Linked DNA regions of Kordia sp. SMS9. The protein of the gene in region 1 interacts with the protein of each later gene in a pairwise test. Links are inferred from orthologs where the notes say so. Each region holds a gene or a part of one and is shown on either strand. Other genes may lie near its edges. The genes, in order: rho and nusG.

Region 1 (18,049 bases):
AAGGTTGATAAGTCTTTTAAATCTTCAGGATCCGCAGACGATACACCAATAACTTTGTAACCTGCGTCAATCGCTTTGTCCGTAAACGTTTTTACTTTCGAAAAACCAGCATCTTCTGCTTTATCCAAATTATACATAATCACCATAATGAGTTTTTCTTCTTCCATCATCATTTCCGTAACATCACCATCATCCATACTTTCAATGGCAAAATCGTGAATTGGTGGTTCGTAGCCTTCTTCTACAACTTCACTTCGTATCGTTTTGTAGGTTCCGCCTTCAACTTTTGGCTGTTCGCCAATCTTATCGGTAACAACTTCCACTTCGTCTCCATCCACATCAAAAACCCAAATATATTTAAAAACTGGTCGTGGTGCATCTGGCGGAACGGTCATTCCATCCATAATGTTTGCGCCAATTTTATACGGTCTAAAGTCAAATGTTGGCAAATGATTCAGCACATGTCTTCCAAAGAAAATACATGCCAATAAACTTACTGTCGCAATGGCGATGCTTACTTTGTTGGAAACAATAGGTTTGATATGTTTGATTCCCATGAAAAGAATTAAGATTGCAACTAACAGAATGATATCTTTCCAAAAGCTTTCCCAAGGCGTCAATTTCCAAAAATCGCCAAAACAACCACAATCGGTTACTTTATTGAAATAGGCCGAATAGAAGGTTAAAAACGTGAAGAACACAATTAATCCTAACAAACTCCAAAGTACTGGTTTTTTAAACAAACTTAGTAAAATCATGACACCGAGAATCACTTCTAGGATGACTAAAAAAACAGCCATCCACAACGCATACGGTGACAAAAATTCGAGATTTAGCACGTCTTCCGCAAAATAATCTGTCAATTTGAATGAAAACCCAACAGGATCATTCAGCTTGATAAATCCTGAAAAAATAAACAATCCGCCCACAAAAATTTGACAAGCAATCGTAAGGATTTTTCCATAGATGGTATTGAAAAAAATAACTTTTTGTTGTATGATTTGCTGCCAAATCGACGTTGCTTTTTCGGGTTGTGAAGCTCCTGTTTTTTCCATGTGATCGTTTTGTAATTGTCAACGCATTTTCAATAGACTTCCTTGTGTTTTTATTGTGCGATGCGTTAAATTTTATGTAAATTTCGTCCAAAATTACCAATTTATAAAAAGAAAAGGACATAACTTCATTTTAAAGGTATTTATGTATGCAAAGTATAAACTGTAATGGACATTTAGTATCACTAGAAACCCCAAAAGTGATGGGAATTTTGAATGTGACACCTGATTCTTTTTATGATGGTGGCAAGTTTAAAAATCCGAAAAGCATATTGGCGCAGGTTGAAAAAATGTTGACTGATGGCGCAACTTTTGTAGATGTTGGCGCATACAGTTCGCGACCAAATGCACCGCATGTTTCGTTGGAAGAAGAAAAGAAACGCTTGTTGCCGATTTTGGAATTGATTTTACAGGAATTTCCAAACACGATACTGTCAATTGATACTTTTCGTAGTGAAGTGGCGAAAGCTGCCATTGATTTGGGTGCTGCGATGATTAATGATATTTCTGCGGGAAATTTGGATGAACACATGATGCAAACTGTTGGAAAACTTGGTGTTCCATATATTATGATGCACATGCAAGGCACACCGAAAACCATGCAAGAAAATCCTAGGTATGAAAATGTGGTGAAAGATATTTTGCAAGAACTTTCAGAAAAAATTGCGGTAGCACGATCGCATAATATTAACGATCTCATTGTTGATCCTGGTTTTGGTTTTGGAAAAACCATTGCACATAATTATGCTATTTTAAGCGATTTGAAGCTTTTTTCCTTCTTGGATTGTGCCGTATTAGCGGGCGTTTCCAGAAAATCTATGATTTATAAAGTGTTAGCAACAACTCCGCAAGAAGCACTAAACGGAACTTCTGTGTTACATACAATTGCCTTACAAAATGGTGCTTCCATTATACGCGTGCATGATGTGAAAGAAGCTGTGGAATGTGTAAAGTTGGTAGGAATGGTTGGTTAGCTGTTAGCTGTTAGCTGTTAGCTGTTAGCTGTTAGCTGTTAGCTGTTAGCTGTTAGCTGTTAGCTGTTAGCAAAAATACTTTTTCATTTTAGGTTTAGCGTTTTACATTTTAAATTCATTATTCATTATTCGTCTTTTTGAAGTTTCTCAATTCTCAATACGAACCTCTCAATGCTTATAAACAGTTCAACTTCTTAGCCTTTGTCACGAATTCACGAATGACTTTATAATTACTCTTTCCATAATGTATTCGAATTTTATGTTTTTCTTAAAAAAAAATTAAACATTTAGCATTCAACATTTTAAAACTGTTAATTACCCTGTAAAAAAAACTGTCTGAGATAAATTCTCAAACAGTTTTCATTTTTTCAAACTACATCCTAAAAGTCAAAACAGAAGCAACATTGTACTTCTGCGCAGTGATGTCCACAATCGAAACAGGCTCCATTGCTATAGCATTTTGCGCGTCCTCCGTTGATTTTGTGTTGTTGTGCTTTTTCAATTTCTGAAACTCCATTTATTTTTAAGATCTTGTGTAACATGTTATAAAGTTTTTTGTTAATAATTTTTAAGGTAAGAATTCTCTTTATTAAATAGTTACGGTTTCACCATAGAAGTTTTTAAGTTTCTACTTGAAAACATACACTTATAAACTTCAATTTTTGTTTTTTGTCAATTTGTTTTTTTGAAGTTTCTCAATACTCAATTCGAATCACACCATTGAGTAAAGTCTCTCGACTTTGTAACTTTTACAACTTTACAACTACCATCACACGCGATAAAACTTCACATTTAGTATTTTACATTCTAAATTTTGTTATTTTTACTCAATTCTATAGGAAACACGCACATTGGACTTTTTTGGATTCTTAAATTTTGGACTGTTAGACTTCATCGAAATTATTCTCGTTGCCATACTTTTATACTATGTATATAAATTGGTAAAAGGAACGGTAGCTATTAATATTTTTGTGGGAATTGTGATCATTTTTGTGGCTTGGAAGATTACTGAAGCACTAGAAATGAACGTGTTAAGCAATATTTTTGGCGAATTTATTGGTGTTGGAATTATTGCATTATTCATTGTATTTCAACAAGAAATTCGAAAGTTTTTATTAATGATTGGCACCACCAACTTTGCTGCAAAACGCAGTTTTGTGAAGCACTTTCGATTCTTAAAACAAGATGCAAATATTGACACAGACGTAGCAGCTATTTTAAAAGCATGCACAAAAATGTCCGCCACAAAAACGGGAGCTATTATTTTAATTGAACGTAACAATTCTTTAGAATTTGTCAAAGATTCTGGCGATACTATGGGAATGGACGTCAATGTACCAACGCTGGAAAGTATCTTCTTCAAAAACAGTCCACTGCATGATGGCGCCATTATTATTGAAGGAAATCGCGTTACAGCAACACGCGTTATTTTACCAGTTTCTAAATCGACCATGATTCCACAACGTTTTGGCTTGCGACACAGAGCCGCTTTTGGAATTACTGAAAAAACAGATGCATTGGCATTAGTGGTTTCTGAAGAAACGGGACAAGTTTCGTATATCCGCGATGGCGAATTTGTATTGTATGAAGATATGGAAACACTGGAAGAAATGCTACAAAAGGATTTGAGTTAATTACTTTCTACCTTAATTATTACACCGCTTCCTGCTGAATAAATTGTACTTCGTATAAGTTTTTATAATATCCGTTTTCAATTTGTAACAATTCGTCGTGCGAACCTTTTTCAACAATTTTACCCGCATCCATCACAATAATGGTATCTGCTTTTTTAATTGTTGCCAATCGGTGAGCAATCACAATGGACGTTCTTCCTTTGGTGATGGTATCTGTAGCATTTTGAATGAGTTGTTCTGAATATGAATCGACAGACGAAGTGGCTTCATCCAAAATTAAAATTCTAGGATTGGTCACAAATGCACGTAAGAATGAAATTAATTGTCGCTGCCCTGAAGAAAGCATGCCGCCACGTTCTTTTACATTGTAATCGTAATTGTTTGGCAAACTCATAATGAACTCATGTACGCCAATTTGTTTTGCCGCTTTTTCAACCGTTTCACGACTGATCTCAGGGTTTTGTAAGGTGATATTGTTGAGAATGGTATCTGCAAATAAAAATACATCTTGTAAAACCACCGCTATTTTTTCACGCAAAGCCGCCAATTTTACATCTTTAATATCAATACCGTCAATAGCAATTGTTCCGGAATCTATTTCGTAAAAACGATTCAATAAGTTGATAATGGTAGATTTTCCTGCTCCTGTTGCGCCCACAATGGCAACAGTTTGCCCTTGTTGTACGTCAAACGAAATTCCATGCAATACTTCTTCGCCTTCTACATACGAAAAACGCACACCCTTAAATGTTAAATTTCCTTTGATGTTTAACGAAGCCGTTTCTCCTGCATCTTCAATTTGACTATCGGTGTCTAAAATATCAAAAATACGTCCTGCCGCAACCATTCCCATTTGTAAGGTGTTGAATTTGTCTGCGATTTGTCGTAATGGTCTAAACAACATGCCAATCATCATGATAAATGCGACCACATTCCCCAATTCTGCAGAACCTTCCGTGCCTAATTCCGTCGTTACGATTGTTGCTGACATCAATCCGCCATACCACACAATCAAACCTACGGCAATGGAGTTTGCCAAATCGGGAATTGGAAAGAAAATGGAGTTATACCAAATCGTTTTTAACCAACCTTTTTTATGTTTCTCGTTAATTTCTTTAAAGTTTTTGTATTCTGTTTCTTCTCTTGAGAATAATTGTACGATTTTCATTCCCGTGACACGTTCTTGCACAAAGGAATTGAGATTGGAAATTTGCGCACGTACTTCTTCAAACGCTGATTTCATGGCTTTTTGAAATACGCGTGTCGCATAAATAATTAAAGGTAAAATCGCAAAGACAATGATGGATAATTTCCAACTGAGCCACAGCATTACGCCCATGACTACGAGCATTTTCAACAAGTCTGCAATAATGACAAATAATCCTTGACTAAAAATACTAGCAATCGTTTCAATATCACTTACTGCTCTAGTGACCAAACGTCCTACAGAAGATTTGTCGTAATACGCCATCTTGAACCGCAGCATGTGATTGAATAATTTTCTTCGAATGTCTTTTATGATACTTTGTCCGAGCCAGTTTGCATAAAACACGAATAAAAACTGAAAAATTACTTCCAGCATTAAAACGCCCAACATGAATAAAATGTACATGAGCAAGCCTTCTTTGTCTTTCGTGACGATGTAATCATCTACTGTAATTTTCAGTAAAACAGGACGCGCCACCGCGAATACAGACAGTAATACTGCTGCAATTGCTACAAAATACAAGGTGATTTTATAGGGATTTGTATAGGTCAATAAGCGTTTAAAAAGACCAAAATCAAATACTGTTCCTGTTACTTTAGCCATTGATTGTAAAGGTTTCTGCTGGATATGTTACCGCGGTTAAATATAAGGCTTTTCCAGGTACCGAAGTGCCTGCGTTATTTCGATCTCTCGATGCTATGATTTGTTTAAATTCTGATATGCTTAATTTCCCCAATCCGACATCCAAAAGCGTTCCTACAATGGCGCGTACCATGTTTCTCAAGAAACGATCGGCACGAATGGTGAATACCAATAGTTCATTTTTTTGTTCCCAAACGGCTTTTTCAATCTTACAGATATAGGTTTTTACGTCTGTATGTGTTTTGGAAAAACATTTAAAATCGTTGTACTTGAACAATTCTTTTGCCGCTTCATTCATCAAAGGTACATTTAGTGGTTTGAAAACGAAGTGTGCCGATTGATTGTGAAATGGATTTTTTTGTGTGACGATCCAATATTCGTACGTTCTGCCTGTAGCATCAAATCGCGCATGAGCGTCTTTGTGAACTTGATGAATTTCCTGAATAGCAACATCTTTTGGTAAAAACGAATTCAATTTGAACGTTAATTCAGTGGCATGAAACGCAATTTCTGTGTCAAAATGTGCATACATTTGTTTGGCATGCACGCCTGCATCTGTTCGTCCTGCGCCTACAATTGAAATTTCTGATCGCAATAAGACAGACAAGGCTTTTTCAATCACTTCTTGTACCGAAATGGCATTCGGTTGATTTTGCCAACCGTGATAATTTTCGCCATTATAAGAAAGTTCAATGAAGTATCTCAAGGTAATATTTGCTACTTTTGTTTCAGACTGACAAAGATAAGTTTTAATTCATTAGTTTACACGAATTCGTAATTATTTAGCAAAGTTTTAAGGAGAAATTTCATGAAGAAAATTTTACTGTTATCCGATACACATAGTCATATTGATGATCACATTTTAAAGCATGTCAACTATGCGGATGAAGTATGGCACGCGGGCGATATTGGCGATTTGTCTGTAACAGATACAATTCAGAAATTAAAACCATTGCGCGGTGTGTATGGCAATATTGATAATGATAAAGCGCGCATGGAATTTCCGGAACACAATCGTTTTATGTGTGAAGGTGTCGATGTTTGGATGACACATATTGGCGGTTATCCAAATAAATACAATGTGCGTGTGCGTGATGAAATTCGAAAAAATCCGCCACAGTTGTTTATTTGCGGACATTCGCATATTTTGAAAGTGATGTTTGATAAGAAGTTAAATTTATTGCACATGAATCCTGGCGCGTGCGGAAAACATGGTTTTCATAAAGTACGTACCATGTTGCGTTTTGTGATTGATCAAGATAAAATTAAGGATTTAGAGATTATTGAATTAGCAAATCGGTATTCATAAATAAACCCCAACAAAAATGCTGAGGTTTGTATTGTTTAGTAGGTAGAATGCAGTTAACTTAATCCGCTTAGAATCGCATTTGAATACGCTTCTGGATCGTTTCCACATTTTTCAAAATCGTCGTATAGCCAAATAAATCCACCTGTGATTTTATCTTTTTTCCACTTTGTGAATTGACTTTGTATTTGTTTTGGATCCATTCCTTGTGTACAACCATCGCCGTGCTTGCACCATAATCCTGGATCAATAAAACCTGCGGCATCAAAACTTTTGCCCATTGCTGCTTGTAAAGGATCAATCCAATCTTTTTTCACTCTTCCAATATTGTACGCGCCACCAGCATAACATTGTAAATTAAATCCTGTTACCAATCCTGGATTACTTTCTTCCAAACATTGTAAACAGTTGATCCAAAATGGACTGTTGGTATATGGACAAAATGTAATTTCTTCAAATCCAATTGTTGCCAACATGCGACTAAATCTTGTAATTGTGTTGATATTGTAGTTTCCTTCATCATCATAATCAATTCCATCAATTGCAGGAATCACATGGCGTAAAGTTTCAAAGTTTCTATACAAAATACTTGAAGGTCCATCGCCTTGTGTATTAAGCAAATTCATGATATGATAGAAATCATTAGTTTCCCAACCACCAATTGAAAACAAGATTCTGTTGATACTTCCACCTTCTTTTACTTTTTCTAATGCTTCTCCCCAAGATGGATCGCCCACATACTGACCGTTAGAGATAATAAGTGTATCGTTGTAAGCTAAATCGCCATTTGGTCGAACGTGAATCGCCCAGCAGACTAATGTTGTAAACCCAGATCGACTAATTGTTGGCAATGCAGAGTCTGGTCCTGGATAAAAAGGTCCGCCTCCATAAATTGATGCTGTAAGTCCCATAATTTAAGTGTTTTATATTAGGTTAATAAGTTTCGTAAACCTACAATCGTTTCGAAGAATATTTTAACGTGTTTTTGTTGATTTTTAGATTCGCGTATTTTTACTTGGTAAATGATGTCATTAAAAAAATTGACATAAAAAAAACTCCAAAGTTTTGACACTTTGGAGTTTTACGCACTAAGATTACTAAGATGTTAGGTTTATCGCAGTCGATCTACAGATTTTACAAGGTCTTCATCCTTTTTAATAGCTCGGTTAGCGAGCACTAATAAAACGATAGAAACAAAAGGAAGAATTACCCCAATACCTTTCTCAGAAATGTTTTCCATCTCTCCAGATAAATTTAGCATTCGATATACAAATATCCCTAATAAAATAAGGTGAAATAAGATGTTGAAACGATTCAACACAAATTGTAATTTTCTATTTTTAAATAAAAAGATCGCGATCAAAGCCAACACAGCAGAACCCATAAACAATCCTACATATAAAAGATCGTCTTTTGCAAAAACATCTCCTCCTTTTTCTAATGTGTATATATTGAATACAAATGACAAACCGCCCGCAACGATGACGACTAATATCATATATAAAGTTTGTATTCTTTGAATCATGTCTTAAAATTGGATGACAAAAATAATAGTTCTTTTCATAAAATACTATTTTGTTTATTAAAATAAATTTGTATTATTGCATAGATAATACTTAATCTATTGTTACTAATAGATTTACACACTTCTTACGAGTACTATCGCTCATTTTTTCAAAAAACAATTCATTACAAGCCAATACATGTTAGAAATTTCAGAATTAAAAAGTAAAAAACTACCTGAATTACAGGAAATTGCTAAGGCATTAGCCGTTCCAAAATATAGGACTTTAAAGAAATTAGACTTAATTTATAAGATATTAGACCTTCAAGCTAGCAATCCTGAGTCTGTTGCACCAATCACAAAAGCTGAACCGAAAACGGAAGATACTGTACCAAAGCGAAAACGTATTAAGAGAGATGCTAATCAAAGATCTGATAAACCAGCAACTCCAACGCAAGCAACTCCTCCTCAAACAAAGCCAGCCCAAACTACTCCAGAAAAACCTAACACACAGGCTCCTAAACAAAATAAACCAGCGCGCAAGACTACAGATAAGAATCAAAAAAATACGCCTACACAAGCAAAAAAAGAGGAAGTTAAGAAGCCTGGAAATGATGCTCCCGATACAAATAAAAGCAATAATTCCAATTCAAATAACAACAATAAAAATACCAACAAGCCACAACAGCAGAATAAAAATAAGAAAGATCATTCGCAACAAAGTAATAAACACAAGAAAGATCATTCACATAAAAATAACGGGAATAAAGATCAGCGTAATCGCTACCGCGAGCCAGATTTTGAGTTCGACGGCATTATTGAAAGTGAAGGTGTCTTAGACATCATGCAAGATGGATATGGCTTTTTAAGATCGTCCGATTATAATTATTTATCTTCTCCAGATGATATTTATGTATCGCAATCGCAAATTCGCTTGTTCGGATTGAAAACTGGAGATACGGTATTAGGGATTGTACGTCCGCCAAAAGAAGGCGAAAAATATTTCCCTTTAATTAAGGTAAGTAAAATTAACGGTATGGATCCACAAGTAGTCAGAGACCGTGTTGCTTTTGAGCATTTAACACCTTTATTTCCAGATGAGAAATTTAATTTAGCAGAACGCCAAAGTACAATTTCTACACGTATTATGGATTTATTCTCTCCTATCGGGAAAGGACAAAGAGGAATGATAGTGTCGCAACCAAAAACAGGTAAAACTATGTTGCTGAAAGATGTTGCCAACGCTATTGCAGCAAATCATCCTGAAGTATATCAAATTGTTTTACTAATTGACGAACGTCCAGAGGAAGTTACAGACATGCAACGTAATGTAAAAGGCGAAGTAATTGCTTCTACGTTTGACAAAGAAGCAACAGATCACGTAAAAGTGGCAAACATCGTTTTGGAAAAAGCGAAACGTTTGGTAGAATGTGGACATGACGTTGTTATTTTATTAGATTCAATTACACGATTGGCAAGAGCGTACAATACAGTACAACCAGCTTCTGGAAAAATATTAAGTGGTGGTGTAGATGCAAATGCACTTCACAAACCAAAACGTTTCTTTGGAGCGGCTCGAAATATTGAAGGTGGCGGTTCTTTATCGATCATTGCGACTGCATTGACCGAAACTGGATCTAAAATGGATGAGGTAATTTTTGAAGAATTTAAAGGAACTGGTAACATGGAACTTCAACTGGATCGTAAGATTTCCAATAGAAGAATTTTCCCTGCAATCGACCTTACTTCTTCAAGCACACGTAGAGACGATTTATTGCTGGATGAAAGTACCATTCAGCGTATGTGGGTAATGCGCAAATATTTGGCAGATATGAATCCTGTAGAAGCAATGGAATTCATTAACCAACGTATCAAACAAACTAGAAACAATGAAGAATTTCTAATCTCTATGAATGGATAGTTAATTAGGAAAAGATTTACATACAAAAAAGCTGCTCGAATAAAATATTGAGCAGCTTTTTTATTTTTGAAATTTCATTAAAATATGAAACACAAAAAAACCCCAATACTATTGGAGTTTTCGATATTTGATAAGTAAATATTCTTTCTTAAAGCGTATTTACGTGCTTTGCCAATTTTGACTTTAAATTAGCCGCTTTATTATCATGAATGATATTACGCTTTGCTAATTTGTCAATCATAGAAGTTACACTTGTTAATAAAGTTTCAGCTTCTTTCTTATCTGTAACTGATTTTAACTTCTTAATAGCGTTACGAGTCGTTTTGTGCTGATATCTATTTCTTAGACGCTTTGTCTCGTTACTTCTGATTCTTTTTAATGCTGACTTATGATTTGCCATCTCTTTTCTTAATTATCTTTTTAAAACTTAGTGTTTCGTAGCCCGTAGGGGATTCGAACCCCTGTTACCAGGATGAAAACCTGGCGTCCTAACCCCTAGACGAACGGGCCATCATTTTTCAATGAGGATGCAAATTTAAATTATAATTTCAAACTTGCAAAAAAAACTTTCAGAAAATTTGTAGCCCGTAGGGGATTCGAACCCCTGTTACCAGGATGAAAACCTGGCGTCCTAACCCCTAGACGAACGGGCCATTATTTCTGTTAGCGGATGCAAAAATACAACTATTTTTATATGCTCCAACTATTTTTAAAAGTTTTTTTACTTTTTTCAATATGCTTTCGCGAATAAAACTCGTTTAGCAGATTTCTGACCCGAATATACACATTTTCCTTCTTCTTCCAAAGCATCTAATGGAATACATCGAATAGTAGCTTTGGTAAGTTCTTTTATTTTATTTTCAGTCGCAGCCGTACCATCCCAATGTGCTGAAACGAAACCACCTTTATTTTCAATCACCTCTTTAAATTCTTCAAAAGTATTGACCACTGTAGTGTTTTCATCTCTGTAATTCTTCGCATTATTGAATAAATCTTCTTGAATGGTCTCCAAAAGACTCAACACAGTCTCCACGGCATCTTCTTGCGCTATGGATTGCTTTTGAAAAGTATCTCTACGTGCAATTTCAAGCGTTCCGTTTTCTAAATCACGTGCGCCTATCGCAACACGCAGTGGAACTCCTTTTAATTCCCACTCTGCAAATTTTGCGCCTGGACGCAAGGTATCTCTTTTATCAAATTTTATAGAAACTCCTTTCTCTTTTAGCTGTGCTGAAATTTCTCCTACTTTTGCCGCAATAGCTTCAAACTGCTCTTCATTCTTATAAATAGGCACAAATACGACTTGAATTGGTGCTAGTTTTGGAGGCAGTACCAATCCAGCATCATCACTGTGTGTCATGATCAATCCACCCATCAATCTTGTGGAAACTCCCCAAGAAGTCGCCCATACCAATTCTTGCTTCCCCTCTTTCGTTACATACTTTACATCAAAAGCTTCTGCAAAATTTTGTCCTAAAAAGTGAGAAGTTCCTGCTTGCAATGCTTTTCCATCCTGCATCAATGCCTCAATCGTATAGGTGTCTAATGCACCTGCAAAACGTTCGCTTTCAGTCTTTGCTCCTTTTACAACAGGCATTGCCATAAACTCTTCTGCAAATTCAGCATATACTTTTTGCATTAGTAATGATTCTGCTACAGCTTCTTCTTTAGTGGCATGTGCCGTATGACCTTCTTGCCATAAAAACTCAGCAGTTCTTAAAAATAAACGCGTACGCATTTCCCAGCGTACTACATTTGCCCATTGATTAATTAAAATAGGCAAATCTCTATAAGATTGAATCCAATTTTTGTATGTATTCCAAATAATGGCCTCACTCGTTGGACGCACAATTAGTTCTTCTTCTAACTTAGCATTCGGATCCACCATCAGCTTCCCTGGCTTATCTGGATTATTTTTCAATCTATAATGTGTAACAACAGCACACTCTTTTGCAAAGCCTTCCGCATTCTTCTCTTCTGCCTCAAAGAGACTTTTAGGAACAAATAATGGAAAGTACGCATTTTCATGTCCCGTTTCTTTGAACATTTTATCTAATTGCGCTTGCATTTTTTCCCAAATGGCATACCCGTATGGCTTAATGACCATGCAACCTCTAACCGCTGAGTTTTCAGCTAAATCAGCCTTTACAACAAGTTCATTATACCATTTTGAATAATCCTCAGATCTCTTTGTTAATTTCTTGCTCATTCTTAGTAGTTTGGCACAAATGTTGTGATTATGTTAAATAAAAAATAGTTTCGACAAAACTAACTATTTTTGTATTGTTCAACAATTAATTTTAGGAGATATGCGTATAACATACTATTTAAAAGACAACATAAAGGCTATACATATTTTAGCTATAACTTTTTTGACACTAACATCATGTGGTACATACCAGCAAGCTACATACGATGATGGAATTTATGGTTCTGGTGAACAAAGAGCAGAAACGCCTGCAGTTGTTGAAGATAGTAATGAATCAAACAGTGCATATCAAAACTATTTTGAACAAAAATCCTTTGAAGCTGAAGATCGCTACGGTGACATTTTTACAGATGTTGACTCCTATTCAAGTCAAGGCGATGTTGAACCGCAAACAGAGACAGATGTTGACGCAATCGGATATAATGAAAGCTATTCTCCTTGGGGTGAAACCGCTGACGATATCACCATAAATGTGTATGGTGGTAATCAATTTGGTTGGAGCAACTGGGGCTGGGGCTGGAACAACTGGGGCTGGGGCTTTGGTGGAGGCTGGGGCTGGAATAACTGGGGCTGGAACCGTTGGGGTTGGGGTCTTGGTTGGAATGGCGGCTGGGGTCCTGGATTTGGCTGGGGCTGGAACAACTGGGGTTGGGGCTTTGGCGGAGGCTGGGGCTGGAATAATTGGGGATGGAACGGATGGCGTTCTCCTTATTATGCTTTCAACAGAGGAAGAAGAGGCTATGCAAATAGAGTGTTAGCAAATAGAAGAGCTAATTATTACTCTAGAACCACCAATAGAAATGGCAATCGTTATTCTACAAATCGTTCTTCAAGAAGAGGGAATACAAATGCAAGAAATTCGAGAAACTCAAGAAATACAAGAGCCACACGCAATACTCGAAATACCAGAAATACGAGAGCCACACGAAACACTCGTAATACTCGAAACACAAGAGCGACTAGATCTACAAGAACACGAAACAATGGCGTTAGATCTAACTTCAACAGTAGAGCAAGAAGTTCTAGCAGTCCTTCAAGATCATCAGGAGGTTCTATGAGGTCATCTGGTGGTAGCATGCGATCTAGCGGAGGTTCTCGCGGCGGCGGCGGAAGACGAGGCGGAAGAAGATAATACCTTATAAAAAAATATATTTATCCCTAAAAATAACACTATACTAAATTATGAAAAAAGTATTCATACTATTCATGGTCATGCTTTCTATGTCCATAAGTTATGCCCAAGATATAAATGATGTTGTTCGGTATTCTACTGAAAATTTGAATGGAACAGCACGTTTTAGAGCCATGAGTGGAGCCTTTGGAGCTCTTGGAGGTGATTTCTCAGCATTTTCAATAAACCCAGCGGGTTCGGCAGTTTTCAGTACTAGTGAAGTCACGATTTCACTAAGTAATTACAACAATGATAATGACGCATCCTATTTTGGAACACGTTCAAATGCCAACGATTCAGAATTTGATTTGAACCAAGCTGGAATTGTGTTTGTATTTAATGATATTGCAAATAGTGATTGGCGAAAAATATCTTTAGGATTGAATGTGCAAAATAATAATAATTTTTACAATAACTATTTTGCCACAGGAACAAATCCAACAAGAGGTATTGCAGACTATTTTGTTTCGTTTGCAAACGGACAAGCTTTAGGCGATATAGCACAATTTCCAGGAGAAACCGATACCGATACGTATTTGTTTTTAGGTGAAAACTTTGGTTTTGGGGCTCAGCAGGCATTTTTAGGATACGAAGGATTTGTGATTAATCCTGCCACTGATGATGATAGCAATACCATTTATACCTCAAATGCAGATTACTCAAACGGTGCTATTCAAGATTATATAGTACAAACTTCAGGATTTAACAGAAAATACACTTTTAACATAGCCACTCAATACAAAGATAATTTGTATTTAGGGTTAAATGTCAACTCACATGACGTTGATTATCGCGAACGCAGAGTACTAGTTGAAACTCCTGTAAACTCTGATTCTGGATTGCAATATGCAGAATTTTCTAACGAATTATATACGTATGGAGTTGGGATTTCTTTTCAAGCTGGTGCTATCTTAAAATTACAAAATATTCGCTTAGGTGGTTCGTATCAGTCGCCGACATGGTATCGCTTAAATGATGAGCTTATTCAAGGATTAAGTACAGACTTCAGAAATCCAGGAAATCCAACTGAAATCTTGCGAAGAGATATTTTTCCAAATGTAGTCAATGTTTATAGAGAACATAGAATTGTCACTCCGGGAAGTTTAACAGGTAGTTTTGCATATATTTTTGGTAAAAAAGGATTGATCAGTTTTGATTACTCTTTAAAAGATTATGCAAACGCAAAATTACGTCCAACTAATGATTTTATTGATGCAAACAATGATATTGACAATCAATTACAAGCTGCATCTACTTATAGAATTGGTGGGGAATATAGAATCAATCAATTTAGCTTACGCGGTGGGTATCGCTTTGAACAAAGTCCATTCCAAGACAATTCAACTGTTGGAGACTTAGAAGGGTATTCTTTAGGAATAGGATATAATTTTGGAAGTTTAAGTTTTGATTTAGCGTATGATAGAAGCGAACAAGCTCTTAATCCACAACTATTACAAGCAGGCTTAGTTGACCGAGCAAATATTAATAATATAAATTCAAACGTCACCTTCTCAGTAACGTTTAAACTATAAAAGTAACATTATCATAACCGATTAATGTACCTCTAAAACCTCATTATTGCAATGAGGTTTTTTCTTTTTCTCTTTTTTGATTGATTTTGATGAGATTTTTTAGAAGCTTAAAATAATTTCAATTTGTTTGAAACTACATAGATTCAATGAGAACTCTTCTTCTACTCTGCTCCATTTTCTGGATAGTTAAGTTATACCAATTCTACTATAAAATGCGATGTATAGAATTAAAATTAGTTTTCGCTTATTCGAGACATAAAATCAAAGTATAGCCTTAGCTATAGTTTTATTTTATAACGCAGAAGAAGTAGAAAAATAAATTAATTATTAGCTGCAGATTATAGTAGAATTGGTATAACTCTGTATTTGAAATGATAAAAGATGTAGTATGAAAAATCGAAATTTCAACTTTTCAAACTACATCTTTTTGAGATATTTTTATATGTTGTATGATAAATTATCTCTTCAAAGTAAAATGATTGATAAATTCTTTTGGTGTTCCATCGAATGGATCTACATATTCTACTCTAAACCAGTAGTCCTGTGATGGCATTGGAGATCCGTTAAAGGTTCCATCCCATCCCTGTCCTGCGGGACTGATTTGTTTTAAGAGTTTTCCATACCTGTCAAAGATATAAATCTTTGCTCCTGGCTGATTTCTCAGTCCTATGATGTTCCACGTTGGGTTGTACTCATCTCCGTTTGGAGTGAAGAATTCCATGTAATCAATCAGTTCAAAGGTGCGAATCAGCTCCCCACAACCATTGGTGTCTCTCACCGTTACCGTGTGTTCGCCTGGCGTGAGATCAAAGAACTCTCCTAAGCCTTGCCACCCTCCGTCATCTAATTGGTATTCATAGATGCCCGAACCGCCTGTTGCTGTGGCAATCACATTGTGCGTATCGGCAAAGGCTGGTGTGGTAATCTGAATATCTAGCGTTGCTGGCGCTGAAGATGCCTCATAGGTCACACTGTCGCTATAGCTACAGTTGGTCTCTGGAAAGTTTCCATCGGTAATTACCAAACTATAGGTTCCTGCCGTAGTTACTGCCACCGTTGGTGTGTTTTCTATTCCATTAGGAGTATTCCAAAGATAGATGTATCCTGCACCTAAATCTACCCCAATCATCGGTCCCTCATCGGTCGTGCCTGTGGTTGCATCCACACATAAGATATCATCTGCTGGCAGGGTGAATACAGGTAATGGATTCACCTGCAAGCTCACCATTACTGGATCAGACAGACAGCCTGTAATGGTCTGTCTTACCCTTGCAAAGAGCATCAAGCTATCTACATCTTCACTGTTGATATACATTGTAGGATCTACAATGGCATTGATATCATCTGCTGCATCTGCTGCCGTGGTGTAGTAAGACACCTCCATGTTTAACTGTCCACCAATGATCGTGGCATCTAAACTAGTCAGATCAAAGGTGGCAATGAGTTGATTGCTCTCATCAGTAGCACACTCCTGATAGGTCGTTGGTGCCGTTGCCGTTGGAATCGGTTCTACCGTAAGGTCGACACTGGCGATGTTGTTGCTATTGAAACAGCCTGTGGCAGTATTCTCCACTCGGATAAAGACTGTATCTGGTTCGCCCATATTCTCATATCCATCCACAAGTGCCGCTGTGCCTGCTAAAGCATCTGCCGCTGTTGGGTGATAGGTTACTGTAAAGTCTGCTAACATCTGTGGCGCGGTCAGTAGGTCTAACGAAGCCGTTACATCGTCCCATATAAATTGTCCCACATTGTCAGTGTCATACTCACAAAAGATATAACTGAATGTCATACTGGTCAGTGCTGGGAGTGGATGTACAATTACTGGTAATTCTACCACCTTGTAACACGGTTCCATATTGCTATCTATTTGTATATCACTCTGTACTCTTACGTAGATGATCACCTGTCCGTTTTCATTGGCTGTTGCCATGTCTACCGCAAACATGGTTGGATCTACTATCGGATTGGTATTCGCCACTGCATCTACCTCAGTGGTATGGTAGCTGACAGTGACATTGCCTTCATTGTTGACAATCTCTGCCTGTGCCTGTGTTAGATCAAAGATTAAAATACCGTTGGTCGCATCACCATCCGTGTCATCATCACATGCCTCTAAAGGTGTTGGCGTGGTGTTTGGCGTTGGAATTGGAAGCACACGAAGAAGCATTCTGGTATCCGTGGTACATCCTGCGGCATTGGTAGCCACAATGATGATCTCCTGTAAGTTCATTGTGTTTTGATACGCCGTTGGATCCGCAATTGGAATATCTGCGGCAAAGTCTGCATCACTAGCATAGTATGTCAGTGTCAAAGAGGTATCTCCATTGGTAATCTCATCATATTTATCTGTTAGATCAAAGGTGCTGATCTCATCACTCTCATCACCACTCTCTAAATCATCACAGAGGGAGAAAGGTTGTGGCGTGACAATCACCGGTGGTGGCACCACAAGCAGGTCAAAGCTTCCGATGGCATAACAAGCGGTCGTGTTATCTTCTAAACGTACCCAAATGGTTTGTTGATTTGGAGTGATATTGATGTAATCGGTAAGATTTACAATTGGTGACAGATCATCAATCGCATCTTGTTCACTCTCGTGATAGGTCAGTGTAAGGTTACTCGTGTCTTGAGCTGCAAAGATTTCTGCCTGTGTCTGGGTTAAATCAAACATCGCAATCCCATCCAAGCTATCCGCAGCATCACATACCTCTAAGTCTTCTATTTCAATAGGTACTATTGGAATGGGAATGATGTTGATTTGTAATGGTGTCACTGTAAAACAGCCAGTAACAGTATTGGTTGCCAATACATAGATAGTTTGACTGTCCATGATGATATTTGTATACGGACTGCTAAGTGCATTTATGTTGTTATTGGCATCCGTTTCTGTCTCA
Region 2 (2,706 bases), 2.6 Mb from region 1 along the record:
TTTAACTACCTATGCAATTGTTTTTGGATCAACAGCTACACTTGGGCTCATCGTACTAGACATGTAAATACTTTTAATGTATGTACCTTTTGCCGCAGTTGGCTTTAATTTCATTAATGTTTGTAATAATTCAGCTGCATTCCCTTCAATTTTGTCAGCAGAGAATGAAGACTTACCAATTGCTGCATGAACGATTCCAGTTTTATCAACTTTAAAGTCAATTTTACCAGCTTTCACTTCTTTTACAGCTTTCGCAACGTCCATTGTTACTGTACCAGTTTTTGGGTTTGGCATTAATCCTCTTGGTCCTAAGATTCGTCCTAAAGGTCCTAATTTACCCATTACACTTGGCATAGTGATGATTACGTCAACATCTGTCCATCCTCCTTTAATTTTTTGAAGGAATTCATCTAATCCAACATAATCAGCTCCTGCCTCTTGTGCTTCAGCTTCTTTGTCTGGAGTTACTAATGCTAAAACTTTTACGTCTTTACCTGTTCCGTGAGGTAATGTTACTACACCTCTTACCATTTGGTTAGCTTTACGTGGATCAACACCCAATCTAACAGCAAGGTCTACAGACGCATCAAATTTTACATTTGTTATTTCTTTTACTAAGCTTGATGCTTCTGCGACAGAATACAATTTATTCTTGTCAACTTTAGCCAAAGCTTCTTTTTGCTTTTTTGTTACTCGTGCCATTTGTTCTTAGATTTAAAAAGGTTTGTCTCCAGATACTGTTAATCCCATAGATCTTGCAGTCCCTGCAACCATACTCATTGCTGACTCAGCAGTAAACGCATTTAAGTCTACCATTTTGTCTTCTGCAATTGCTCTTACTTGTTCCCAAGTAACGCTTGCTACCTTTTTACGGTTTGGTTCTCCTGATCCTTTTTTAATCTTTGCCGCTTCCAATAGCTGAACTGCTGCTGGCGCTGTTTTCACTACAAAGTCAAAAGACTTGTCTTTGTATACAGAAATAACAACTGGAACTACCTTACCTTGTTTATCTTGTGTTCTTGCATTAAACTGCTTACAGAACTCCATGATATTCACACCGGCAGCACCTAAAGCGGGTCCAACCGGTGGCGACGGATTCGCTGCACCTCCCCTAACTTGTAGCTTAACTACTTTACTTAATTCTTTTGCCATTTTCTTGTTTTAAATTGTGCAGCACTTTTTTGTTTGGAAGCTAAAAAGTACTACTTATATAATATGTAACAATTATACTTTCTCTACTTGCATGTAACTTAGCTCTAGTGGCGTTTTTCTTCCGAAAATTTTCACCATCACTTCTAACTTACGTTTTTCTTCATTGATTTTTTCAACCGATCCGTTGAATCCATTGAAAGGACCATCAATTACTTTTACAGTTTCTCCTAATGTGAATGGAATAGCAATATTATCAGTTTTCACTGCTAATTCGTCTACTTTACCAAGCATTCTATTCACTTCAGATTGTCTTAAAGGAACAGGATCTCCTCCTTTTACTTCTCCTAAAAAGCCAATCACATTGGTTACTGATTTTATTACGTGCGTTACTTCTCCAGCTAAATTTGCTTTCACCATAATATAGCCTGGGAAATATACTCTTTCTTTGTTGATTTTTTTTCCGTTACGAATTTGAATTACTTTCTCCGTTGGAACCAACACTTCTTCTACATAATCTTCCAGACCTAGTCTAGTAATTTCACTTTCTATATATGTCTTTACTTTATTTTCCTGTCCACTGACAGCTCTCACAACATACCATTTCTTTACATTAGAATCCGCCATAATTAGTTTTTTGTGAGTGATTAATTAAATTCCTAATACCATTTTATACACTAAGCTCAACGCTTTAGCAAATAATTCGTCAACCCCCCAAATAGCTAATGAGAAAATTATAGAAAACACAGCCACTACAATGGTAAGGCGTTGTGCTTCTGCCCAAGGCGTCCATGTGACATTTGTTCTTAACTCTTCGAAAGATTCTTTTACGTAATTTACTATACCAGCCATATTGCGATTTTATTAGCACGGGTTGAGAGGCTCGAACTCCCGACACCTGGTTTTGGAGACCAGTGCTCTACCAACTGAGCTAAACCCGTATTCTATAAAAAGGCGTCCCGATAAACGGGACACCTTCAGTTTTATATTAATCTAAATGATTATTCAAGGATTTCAGTTACCTGACCTGCACCAACTGTTCTACCACCTTCACGGATTGCAAAACGTAATCCAACGTTCATTGCAATTGTGCTGATTAAGTCAACAGTGATTGTCAAGTTATCTCCAGGCATTACCATCTCAACACCTTCAGGTAAGTTGATAGTTCCTGTAACGTCTGTTGTACGTACGTAGAACTGTGGACGGTAGTTATTGTGGAAAGGAGTGTGACGACCACCTTCTTCTTTCTTCAATACATATACCTCAGCTTTGAATTTTTTGTGTGGAGTTACAGAACCTGGCTTACAGATTACCATACCTCTTTTGATTTCAGTTTTCTCAATACCTCTTAATAAGATACCAACGTTATCTCCCGCTTCACCTCTATCAAGGATTTTACGGAACATCTCAACTCCTGTAATCGTAGACTTTAATTTCTCAGCTCCCATACCGATGATATCAACTTCATCACCTGTGTTAGCAACTCCAGTTTCGATACGTCCAGTTGCTACTGTACCACGACCTGTAATTGAGAATACATCTTCGATTGGCATTAAG

What was found.
Region 2: the proteins of rho (region 1) and nusG interact in binary tests that used the Escherichia coli proteins (3 or more experiments, as listed by UniProt). The link is inferred for Kordia sp. SMS9 from one-to-one orthologs.

The regions. Positions count from the first base shown.
Region 1 is NZ_CP031153.1:5,235,078-5,253,126, forward strand. Bases 7,980-10,879 are described here. They hold rho (transcription termination factor Rho), read left to right. Parts: upstream 7,980-8,518; coding sequence 8,519-10,240; downstream 10,241-10,879. Other genes in these bases: KORDIASMS9_RS22105 (DUF4293 domain-containing protein), read right to left, coding at 7,980-8,340; rpsT (30S ribosomal protein S20), read right to left, coding at 10,389-10,640. Outside these bases: KORDIASMS9_RS22070 (BT_3928 family protein), read right to left, coding at 1-1,055; folP (dihydropteroate synthase), read left to right, coding at 1,202-2,026; KORDIASMS9_RS23560 (hypothetical protein), read right to left, coding at 2,407-2,568; diadenylate cyclase CdaA, read left to right, coding at 2,878-3,660; KORDIASMS9_RS22085 (ABC transporter ATP-binding protein), read right to left, coding at 3,680-5,470; tRNA pseudouridine(38-40) synthase TruA, read right to left, coding at 5,463-6,215; KORDIASMS9_RS22095 (metallophosphoesterase), read left to right, coding at 6,318-6,818; KORDIASMS9_RS22100 (lysyl endopeptidase), read right to left, coding at 6,872-7,726; more of KORDIASMS9_RS22105, read right to left, coding at 7,927-7,979; proS (proline--tRNA ligase), read right to left, coding at 10,971-12,449; KORDIASMS9_RS23975 (hypothetical protein), read left to right, coding at 12,550-13,581; KORDIASMS9_RS22145 (OmpP1/FadL family transporter), read left to right, coding at 13,632-15,152; KORDIASMS9_RS22150 (T9SS type B sorting domain-containing protein), read right to left, coding at 15,610-18,049. UniProt on the Escherichia coli protein: Facilitates transcription termination by a mechanism that involves Rho binding to the nascent RNA, activation of Rho's RNA-dependent ATPase activity, and release of the mRNA from the DNA template.
Region 2 is NZ_CP031153.1:2,620,463-2,623,168, reverse strand. It holds nusG (transcription termination/antitermination protein NusG), read right to left. Parts: upstream 1,777-2,706; coding sequence 1,225-1,776; downstream 1-1,224. Other genes in the region: tuf (elongation factor Tu), read right to left, coding at 2,151-2,706; secE (preprotein translocase subunit SecE), read right to left, coding at 1,801-2,001; rplK (50S ribosomal protein L11), read right to left, coding at 715-1,152; rplA (50S ribosomal protein L1), read right to left, coding at 10-702. UniProt on the Escherichia coli protein: Part of the processive rRNA transcription and antitermination complex (rrnTAC). The complex forms an RNA-chaperone ring around the RNA exit tunnel of RNA polymerase (RNAP).